DNA from 2 places in the Streptomyces sp. NPDC001108 genome. Region 2 is predicted to be linked to the other one. Evidence: riboswitches for the same ligand, from Rfam matches in the RefSeq annotation. Region 2 holds a riboswitch; the other holds the start of a gene.
The links. Region 2 has a riboswitch for cobalamin ahead of ACWC97_RS25625 (cobalamin biosynthesis protein). Riboswitches for the same ligand answer to the same signal wherever they lie in the genome.
Positions count from the first base shown of each region.

Region 1: another riboswitch for cobalamin. It lies ahead of ACWC97_RS05980 (ribonucleoside-diphosphate reductase subunit alpha); the one in region 2 lies ahead of ACWC97_RS25625 (cobalamin biosynthesis protein).

Region 1 covers NZ_JBSFKL010000002.1:255,841-260,932, forward strand. Annotated here, with positions in the region: gene ACWC97_RS05970 (DUF3311 domain-containing protein) at 8-262, shown strand; gene mctP (monocarboxylate uptake permease MctP) at 259-1,893, shown strand; cobalamin riboswitch at 2,075-2,200, shown strand; gene ACWC97_RS05980 (ribonucleoside-diphosphate reductase subunit alpha) at 2,342-4,744, shown strand; gene ACWC97_RS05985 (ribonucleotide-diphosphate reductase subunit beta) at 4,744-5,092, shown strand, end outside.
Region 2 covers NZ_JBSFKL010000013.1:5,774-10,865, reverse strand. Annotated here, with positions in the region: gene ACWC97_RS25635 (putative cobaltochelatase) at 1-920, opposite strand, end outside; gene ACWC97_RS25630 (cobyric acid synthase) at 917-2,479, opposite strand; gene ACWC97_RS25625 (cobalamin biosynthesis protein) at 2,476-3,462, opposite strand; cobalamin riboswitch at 3,602-3,730, opposite strand; gene ACWC97_RS25620 (hypothetical protein) at 3,882-4,112, opposite strand; gene ACWC97_RS25615 (anion permease) at 4,145-5,092, opposite strand, start outside.

The DNA of each region.
Region 1 (5,092 bases), on a different contig from region 2:
TCGCCGCATGTCCGTGGAACCAGAGGAAAAACCGCCCACCATCACACCGGTCAGAGTGGTCGTCGCGCTCTGTCTGGTCGCGCCGTTCGTGGCGATGCTCTGGGTGGGTTCGTACGCGAAGGTGGACCCCACCTTCATCGGCATCCCGTTCTTCTACTGGTACCAGATGCTCTGGGTGCTGATCTCCACCGCGCTCACGATGGTCGCGTACAAGCTGTGGCAGCGCGACCAGCGCGCCCGCAAGGGGGGTGAGCGCGCATGAAGGACGGCGTGAACGGCGTCGCGCTCGGCGTCTTCATCTTCTTCTTCGTGGCGGTCACGGTCATGGGCTTCCTGGCCGCCCGCTGGCGCAGGGCCGAGAACGAGGCCAGCCTCGACGAATGGGGTCTGGGCGGACGCTCGTTCGGCACCTGGGTGACCTGGTTCCTGCTCGGCGGCGACCTGTACACGGCGTACACCTTCGTCGCCGTACCGGCGGCGATCTACGCGGCGGGCGCGGCGGGCTTCTTCGCCGTTCCGTACACGATCCTGGTGTACCCGCTGATCTTCACCTTCCTGCCCCGGCTGTGGTCGGTCTCGCACAAGCACGGCTACGTCACCACCTCTGACTTCGTCCGCGGGCGGTTCGGCTCGAAGGGGCTGTCGCTGGCGGTCGCCGTCACCGGCATCCTCGCCACCATGCCGTACATCGCGCTCCAACTCGTGGGCATCCAGGCGGTGCTGGACGTGATGGGCGTCGGCGGCGGCGAGAACACGCACTGGTTCATCAAGGACCTGCCGCTGCTGCTCGCGTTCGCGGTGCTCGCCGCGTACACCTACTCGTCCGGGCTGCGCGCGCCCGCGCTGATCGCGTTCGTCAAGGACGGGCTGATCTACCTGGTCATCGCCGTGGCGATCATCTACATCCCGATCAAGCTGGGCGGCTTCCACGACATCTTCGCCAAGGCGGGCGAGGCGTTCTCCGAGACCAGTCCGACCACCGGCAAGCCGCGCGGCGCACTCGCCCCGGGCGAGGCGGGCCAGTGGGGGTACGCGACCCTGGCGCTGGGCTCGGCGCTGGCGCTGTTCATGTATCCGCACTCCATCACGGCGACGCTCTCCAGCCGCAGCCGCAACGTGATCCGGCGCAACACCACGATCCTGCCGCTGTACTCGCTGATGCTGGGCCTGCTGGCGCTGCTCGGCTTCATGGCGATCGCCGCCGGGATCAAGGTGGACAACGGGCAGCTCGCCATCCCGCAGCTGTTCGAGAACATGTTCCCGGACTGGTTCGCGGGGGTGGCCTTCGCCGCGATCGGCATCGGCGCGCTGGTGCCCGCCGCCATCATGTCGATCGCCGCGGCGAACCTCTTCACCCGCAACATCTACAAGGACTTCCTGAGGCCCGACGCCACCCCGGAGCAGGAGACCAAGGTATCCAAGCTGGTGTCGCTGCTGGTCAAGGTCGGTGCGCTGGCCTTCGTCCTCACCATGGACAAGACCGTCGCGATCAACTTCCAGCTCCTCGGCGGGATCTGGATCCTCCAGACGATGCCGGCCCTGGTCGGCGGGCTGTTCACCCGCTGGTTCCACCGCTGGGCGCTGCTCGCGGGCTGGGCGGTCGGCATGGTGTACGGGACGGTCGCCGCGTACGGGGTCGCCTCGCCGACCCAGAAGCACTTCGGCGGTTCGTCGGCGGAGATCCCCGGCATCGGCGAGATCGGCTACATCGGCCTCACCGCGTTCGTGCTGAACGTGGTCGTGACGGTGGTGCTGACCTTCGTCCTGAACGCCGTGAAGGCGCCCGCCGGTACGGACGAGACCTCGCCGGCCGACTACACGGCCGACGCGGGCGACCCGGGCGTGCGGGCGGAGCTCCCGCCGGCCACCGCGGGGGCTCCGGGCGGCCACTGACGGCCCGCTTCCCGGCGCCCCGGGAACACCCTCCGGCAGGGCCCGTCACCGGGCCTCCACGGCCCGTTCCCGCCCCTTCCCGAGGGGCGGGGGCGGGCCGCCCGCCGTTGCGGGAGCGGCCTGATCCTGCGTCGTACGACACAACATGTGGGGGCTGCCTCATCGGGCGGCCCCCACATGTATGCTCATCCTCGCTGTCGTCGCAGGGGAATCCGGTGCGAATCCGGAACTGTCCCGCAACGGTGTATCCCGTGCGCTTTTGCGCACCCGAGCCAGTCCGAGGACCTGCCGACAGCGCATCCGGCTCGACCGAACCGGATGCCCAGACGTCCGGGCCTCGCGGTTGGGCCGGTGGACGCCGCGCGGAGTGCTGCCCCGGCCCGGGTGCGTCCTTCGCGGGCTGCCCCGTTCCCCCGCCGGCCCCGAGCCGAGCGTGGGAGAGCAACACGTGACCATCGCGCCAGCCGATCCGGCTTCAGTCGCCGCGTCCGTCGAGTCCGAGGCAGCCGCACAGGACGGTCCCGGAGCGGCGCTGCTGCGGACCCTGACCGCCCTCACCGCCGATCTGCCCGACACCGACCCCGGCCGGGTCGCCGCCGCCGCCCTGCGCGGCCGCAGCGCGCGGGCGGACGAGGCGGAGCTGCGTGCGCTGGCCACCGAGGCGGCCGCGGGCCTGATCTCCGAGGACCCCGCGTACTCCCGGCTGGCCGCCCGCCTGCTGACCCTCGCCATCGCGGACGAGGCGGCGGGCCAGGGCGCGGTCTCCTTCTCCGCGTCGGTCGCCGTGGGGCACCGCGAGGGCCTGATCGCGGACCGCACCGCCGCCTTCGTCGCCCGGCACGCACCGGCGCTGGACGCGCTGGTGGACCAGTCCCTCGCCGACGGCGCGGACGACCGCTTCGGCTACTTCGGGCTGCGCACCCTGCACAGCCGCTACCTGCTGCGCCACCCGCACACCCGCCAGGTCGTCGAGACCCCGCAGCACTTCATGCTCCGGGTGGCGTCCGGGCTCGCCGAGGACGAGTCGCAGCGCGCCCTGGACGAGGTGGCGGCGCTGTACGGCCTGATGAGCCGGCTCGACTACCTGCCCTCCTCCCCCACCCTGTTCAACTCCGGTACCCGGCACCCGCAGATGTCCTCCTGCTACCTGCTGGACTCGCCGCTGGACGAGCTGGACTCGATCTACGACCGCTACCACCAGGTGGCCCGGCTCTCGAAGCACGCGGGCGGCATCGGCCTCTCGTACTCCCGTATCCGCTCGCGCGGTTCGCTGATCCGCGGCACCAACGGGCACTCCAACGGCATCGTGCCGTTCCTCAAGACGCTGGACGCCTCGGTCGCCGCCGTCAACCAGGGGGGCCGCCGCAAGGGCGCCGCCGCCGTCTACCTGGAGACCTGGCACGCGGACATCGAGGAGTTCCTGGAGCTGCGCGACAACACGGGCGAGGACCAGCGGCGCACGCACAACCTGAACCTGGCGCACTGGGTGCCGGACGAGTTCATGCGCCGGGTCGAGGCGGACGGCGAGTGGTCGCTGTTCTCCCCGGTCGACGTGCCCGACCTGGTCGACCTGTGGGGCGACGCGTTCGACGCCGCGTACCGGGCCGCCGAGGCGAAGGGGCTGGCCCGCCGGACGCTCCCGGCCCGCGAGCTGTACGGCCGGATGATGCGCACCCTCGCCCAGACCGGCCAGGGCTGGATGACCTTCAAGGACGCCTCCAACCGGACCGCGAACCAGACCGCCGAGCCGGGCAGCGTCGTCCACTCGTCGAACCTGTGCACCGAGATCCTGGAGGTCACCGACGACGGTGAGACCGCCGTCTGCAACCTGGGCTCGGTCAACCTCGGCGCGTTCGTCGCCGGCGGCTCCATCGACTGGGAGCGGCTGGACGCCACCGTCCGCACCGCCGTGACCTTCCTGGACCGGGTCGTCGACATCAACTTCTACCCGACCGAGCAGGCGGGCCGCTCCAACGCCCAGTGGCGCCCGGTGGGCCTGGGCGCCATGGGGCTCCAGGACGTCTTCTTCCAGCTGCGGCTGCCGTTCGACTCGCCGGAGGCCCGCGCGCTCTCCACCCGGATCTCCGAGCGGATCATGCTCGCCGCCTACGAGGCGTCCTGCGAGCTCGCCGAGCGCTCGGGCCCGCTGCCCGCCTGGGAGCGGACGCGCGCGGCGCGCGGGGTGCTGCACCCCGACCACTACGACACCGGGCTGAACTGGCCGGAGCGCTGGGAGGCGCTGCGCGCCCGGGTCGCGAAGTCCGGCATGCGCAACTCGCTCCTGCTGGCCATCGCGCCGACCGCGACGATCGCCTCGATCGCCGGGGTGTACGAGTGCATCGAGCCGCAGGTCTCCAACCTCTTCAAGCGCGAGACGCTCAGCGGTGAGTTCCTCCAGGTCAACGCGTACCTGGTGGAGGAGCTGAAGCAGCTCGGCGTGTGGGACGCGCGGACCCGTGAGGCGCTGCGCGAGGCGAGCGGCTCGGTGCAGGGCTTCGCCTGGATCCCCGAGGACGTGCGGGCGCTGTACCGCACCGCGTGGGAGATCCCGCAGCGCGGCCTGATCGACATGGCGGCGGCCCGTACCCCGTTCCTGGACCAGAGCCAGTCGCTGAACCTGTTCCTGGAGACGCCGACGATCGGCAAGCTCTCCTCGATGTACGCGTACGCCTGGAAGCAGGGGCTGAAGACGACGTACTACCTGCGCTCGCGCCCGGCGACCCGGATCGCCCGCGCGGCCTCCGGCCAGGCCGCCGCCGCCCCCCTTCCCGTACAGCAGGCGTCGGCACCCGACGCGGACGCGATCGCCTGCTCCCTCGAAAACCCCGAGTCCTGCGAGGCATGCCAGTAATGAGCTCCACCCACTCCGAGAAGAACCTGCTGGACCCGGGTTTCGAGCTGACCCTGCGTCCGATGCGCTACCCGGACTTCTACGAGCGCTACCGGGACGCGATCAAGAACACCTGGACGGTGGAGGAGGTCGACCTCCACTCCGACGTCGCCGACCTGGCCAAGCTGTCGCCGGGCGAGCAGCACATGATCGGGCGGCTCGTCGCGTTCTTCGCGACCGGTGACTCGATCGTCTCCAACAACCTCGTGCTGACGCTGTACAAGCACATCAACTCCCCCGAGGCGCGGCTGTACCTGTCGCGGCAGCTCTTCGAGGAGGCCGTGCACGTCCAGTTCTATCTGACGCTGC
Region 2 (5,092 bases):
AGCAGCGCCGCCTGCCGCACGTCCTCGGCGAGCACCTCCGTACGCCCCGCCCAGGCGGCCAGCGCCGTGGCCGTCCGCGCCATCACGATGTCCGCGCGCATCCCGTCGACCTCGAAGGCGGCGCAGGTCGCGGCGATCTGCCGCAGCGGCGCGTCGCCGAGGACCACCGCGGGCAGCAGCGCCCGCGCGGCGGCGATCCTCGCCCGCAGCGCCTCCTCCTCCCCGGCCCAGCCGGCCGCGAACCCCGCCGGGTCGTCGTCGTACGCCAGCCGCCGCCGCACCACCTCGACCCGCTGGTCGGTCTCCCGGGACGCGGCGACCTCGACGGTCAGCCCGAACCGGTCCAGCAGCTGCGGCCGCAGCTCGCCCTCCTCCGGGTTCATCGTCCCGACCAGCAGGAAACGCGCCGCGTGCCGGACCGAGACGCCCTCCCGCTCCACGTACGACGCGCCCATGGCGGCCGCGTCCAGCAGCAGGTCCACCAGGTGGTCGTGGAGCAGGTTGACCTCGTCGACGTAGAGGATGCCCCGGTGCGCGTCGGCCAGCAGCCCCGGCTCGAACGCTTTCACGCCCTCGGCGAGCGCCCGCTCGATGTCGAGCGCCCCCACGAGCCGGTCCTCCGACGCGCCGACCGGCAGCTCCACCATCCGGGCGTCCCGCGACACACCGGCCCCCGGCTCGTGCGGGCCGTCCGGACACGCCGGGTCGGCCGCCGCCGGATCGCAGGAGAACCGGCACCTCGGCATGACGGCCACCGGCGGCAGCAGCGCCGACAGCGCGCGTACGGCGGTGCTCTTCGCGGTGCCCTTCTCGCCCCGCACCAGCACCCCGCCGATGGCCGGCGAGACGGAGTTGAGCAACAGGGCGAGCTGCAGGTCCTGCTGCCCGACGACGGCGGTGAACGGGAAATGCGTACTCACTGGGCGGTCCCTCCTGCGTCTTTCGCGGATGTACGGGGATGAGGCAGGGCGCCGCCGGGCGCCCCGGGCGGGACGAACGGGAGCCCCGGCGGCGCGCCCGACTCGATGAGCCGGAGCAGCGCGTCGGTGTCGGCGTGCTCCTCGATCAGGTCGCCGAGCCGGTCCAGCTGCTCCTCGCGCAGCGCGCCGAAGGAGGTGTCGGGGGCGGGGACGAAACGCCGGCCGGCGGCCCGCGCCACCTCGGCCAGGAAGCGGCGGCGGAACGCGTCGCTCTCCAGCGAGCCGTGCCAGTGGGTGCCCCACACCGCCCCCACCCGGCAGCCGTCCAGGAACGGCTCGCCGCCGAGGACGTCCGCCACCCCGTGGTGGATCTCGTACCCCTCCACGGGGGCGCCGAGCGCCTCGCCGACCGGCCGGGCCAGGGTCTTCTCCCGGTCGAAGCGGACGCGCACGGGCAGCAGACCGAGGCCCTCGACGCGGCCGGCCCGGGACTCCACCTCGTCCTCGATGTGCTCGCCCAGCAGCTGGAAGCCGCCGCAGATGCCGAGGACCGGCCGGCCCGCGGCCGCGCGCCGCGCCAGCGCGTCGGCGAGTCCGCGCTCCCGGAGCCAGGCCAGCGCCTTGACCGTGCCCCGGGTGCCCGGCACCACGACCAGGTCGGCGTCGGACAGCTCCTCGGCCCGGTCCACGAACCGGACGACGACCCCGGGTTCGGCGGCCAGCGCGTCCACATCCGTGAAGTTCGACATCAGCGGCACCGCGCACACCGCGACCCGCAGCACGTCCTCGCCGTGCGGCGGTGCGACGGCCGACTCGCGCACCGCCCCGCGCAGCGAGACCCGCAGCCCGTCCTCCTCGTCGATGCCGAGCCCGTGGGCGAAGGGCAGCACCCCGTACGTCGGCCGCCCGGTCAGCCCGCGCAGCATGTCCAGACCGGGCTCCAGCAACGACACGTCACCGCGGAACTTGTTCACCAGATAGCCCGCGACCAGCGCCTGGTCCTCGGGGGCCAGCAGCGCGGTCGTACCGAAGAACGACGCGAAGACGCCGCCCCGGTCGATGTCGCCGACCACCACCACCGGGAAGTCCGCCGCCCGCGCGATGCCCATGTTCACGATGTCGGTGCGCCGCAGGTTGATCTCGGCCGGGCTGCCCGCCCCCTCGCAGATCACCGCGTCGTACGTGGCCCGCAGCTGCTCCAGGCAGTCGGTGACCGTGCCGAACAGGGCCTCCTGCCGGCCGCCGTGGTAGCCGCGCGCGCTCATCTCGCCGACCGGCCTCCCCATCAGGACGACCTGGCTGGAGCGGTCGCCGCCGGGCTTCAGCAGGACCGGGTTCATCAGCGCGGCCGGCTCGACGCGGGCGGCCTGCGCCTGCATGGCCTGGGCGCGCCCGATCTCGGCGCCCTCGCGGGTGACGAACGAGTTCAACGACATGTTCTGCGCCTTGAAGGGCGCCACCTTCACGCCCCGGCGCACCAGCCAGCGGCAGATGCCCGCGGTGACGACGCTCTTGCCCGCGTCCGAGGTGGTTCCGGCGACCAGCAGTCCGCCGCTCATGCGCTCCTCCGTCCGGTACCGGTCCGCCGCGCGGCGATCCGTCGTGCGGCGAGGCCGGCACCGAGCCGCCCCGCCACGCACACGCCGAGGGCCAGCGCGCCGACCCGCCGCGACAGCCGCACCGCGCGTTCGATGTCCGCGCCCTCCACGGCCCTGCCGCGCTCCCCGTTGAGCACCGGGCGGTGTTCGACCCGGCCGCCGTACGCGAGGGTCCCGCCCAGCCGTACGCCGAGCGCCCCGGCGAACGCGGCCTCCACCGGACCCGCGTTCGGGCTGGGATGTCTGGCGGCATCGGCCCGCCAGGCGTGCAGCGCGTCCCGGGGGCGGCCCCCGGCCGCCACCGCGAGCAGGGCGGTGAGCCGGGCGCCGGGCCAGCCCGCGAGGTCGTCGAGGCGGGCCGAGGCCCAGCCGTACCGGCGCAGCCGTGGCGACCTGTGGCCGACCATGGCGTCGAGGGTGTTGACGGCCCGGAACCCGGCCAGCCCGGGAACCCCGGCCACCGCGCCCCACACCAGGGCGCCGACCACGGCGTCCGAGGTGTTCTCCGCCACGGACTCCACCACGGCACGGGCGATCTGCGGGCCGTCCAGGGACTGCGGGTCGCGCCCGCACAGATGCGGCAGCCGCTCCCGGGCCAGGGCGATGTCACCGGCCTCCAGCGCGCCGCCGATGGCCCGCGCCTCCCGGCCCAGGGAGGTGCCGCCGACGACGGACCAGGTGGCGGCGGCGGTCAGCGCCACGGAGGCGGCGGGGCTGCGGCGCACCGCGCGGGCGGCCACCGCACCACCGCCCACGGCGGCTCCGGCGCAGATCAGGGTGTGCAGCGCGCCCCAGCCGCGGTGGTCGTGCCACAGGCGGCGCTCGACGCCCGCCGCGGCCCGCCCGAAGGCGGCGACCGGGTGGCCCCTGCGGGGGTCACCGAGCAGCAGGTCGCCGAGGAGACCGGCGGTGGCGCCGTACGCGAAGATGCGGTCGGCTCGCACGGCTCAGCCGGCCGTCGCGCCGCGGCGGACTCTCGTACGGAAGGCATCGGGGCCTGGGACGGCGGGCGCATGGCGGCCGGGCATGGCGATATGTCCTCACTCAGGGTCCGCGCCCTGGTTCGACGTGACCGGCGACGAGAGTCTCCTGGCTCCCGGATCCGCGGGGCCCCCGGCCTTCCAGCCCGCTCGCGCGCGCCGTGACGTCCGGTGTGGGGGACCGCTCCCCGGTGACAGTGGCGGGACCGCGCCGGATTCGCACCGGCTTCCTCTGCTGTCGCCGTAATTGGCTCCGGCAGTCCACCATGCCCCGCGAAGGCCCGTCAACCTGCCGTTGACCTGCGGCGGGGCAGTGTGCCGAGACGCACATCGGGCCGGGCACCCGGGGGTGTCCGGCCCGATGCGGGCGTGCGCGGGGCGGGTCAGGCGACGATCAGGAAGATGCCGTACCCGACGGCCGCCGCGCAGAGCGCGAAGCAGGCGTACGCGCCGGCGCGGGCCAGCAGCGGCGAGCCGCCGGAGCCGCCCTGCGCAGCCGGTTCGGGCTGCTTGGAGAGGCCGACGATGCCCAGGGTGAAGAGACCCACCAGCGCGACGGTGACCACGAGGGAGACACCGAAGACGGAGCCGAGGGCCGCCCAGTCGATTTTCATGCTGATTCCTTAGACGGTCGGTGCGGGACCGGTCAGACGGCGGCGGGCTGCGCCGGGTCCTGAGGGGCCTTGGGCGTGACCGGGAGGGCGGTCACGACGGCCGCGGCCGGGGCGGCGGCGGGGGTGGTGGCGGCCTGGGCCGCGGTGGTGGGCGGCGGGCTGACGGCGGCGATGGCCGTGGTGACGACACCGGCGGGCTCGGCGGGGACCGGCGCCGGGGCCCCGGACCCCGGGGCGACGTCGTCGTGGCCGACCGGCTTGCGGCGGGAGAGCAGCCAGATCGAGCCGGAGCCCAGGACCAGCAGGGCCGCGACCACGACGACGCCCCAGGTGCCCTGCTTGGTGAGCAGCTCCGCGCCCGCGCCGACCAGACCGGCGGCCGGCAGGGTCAGGCCCCAGGCGACGAACATCCGGGTGGCGGTGGACCAGCGGACCACACCGCCCTGGCGGCCGAGGCCCGCGCCCATCACGGCGCCGGAGCACGACTGCGTGGTGGAGAGCGAGAAGCCGAGGTGCGAGGAGGCCAGGATGACCGTGGCCGCGCTGGTCTGGGCGGCGAAGCCCTGCGGCGGCTTGAGGTCGGTGAGGCCGCTGCCCATGGTGCGGATGATGCGCCAGCCGCCCAGGTAGGTGCCGAGCGCGATGGCGAGACCGGCGGAGACGATCACCCAGACCGGCGGGTTGGCCCCGGGGTGCAGGACCCCGCCGGTGACCAGGGCCAGCGTGATGATGCCCATGGTCTTCTGCGCGTCATTGGTGCCGTGGGCGAGGGAGACCAGCCCGGCCGAGGCGATCTGGCCGGCCCGGTAGCCCTTGGCGGTGGCCTTCTCCTGGGCCTCGTCGCGGATCTTCCCGCCGATCCGGTACGTCAGCCGGGTGGCCAGCAGCGCGGCGACACCGGCGACGATCGGGGCGGCGACCGCGGGGAGCAGCACCTTGGTGACGACGGTGCCGCCGTTGACGGACGACCAGCCCGCCGA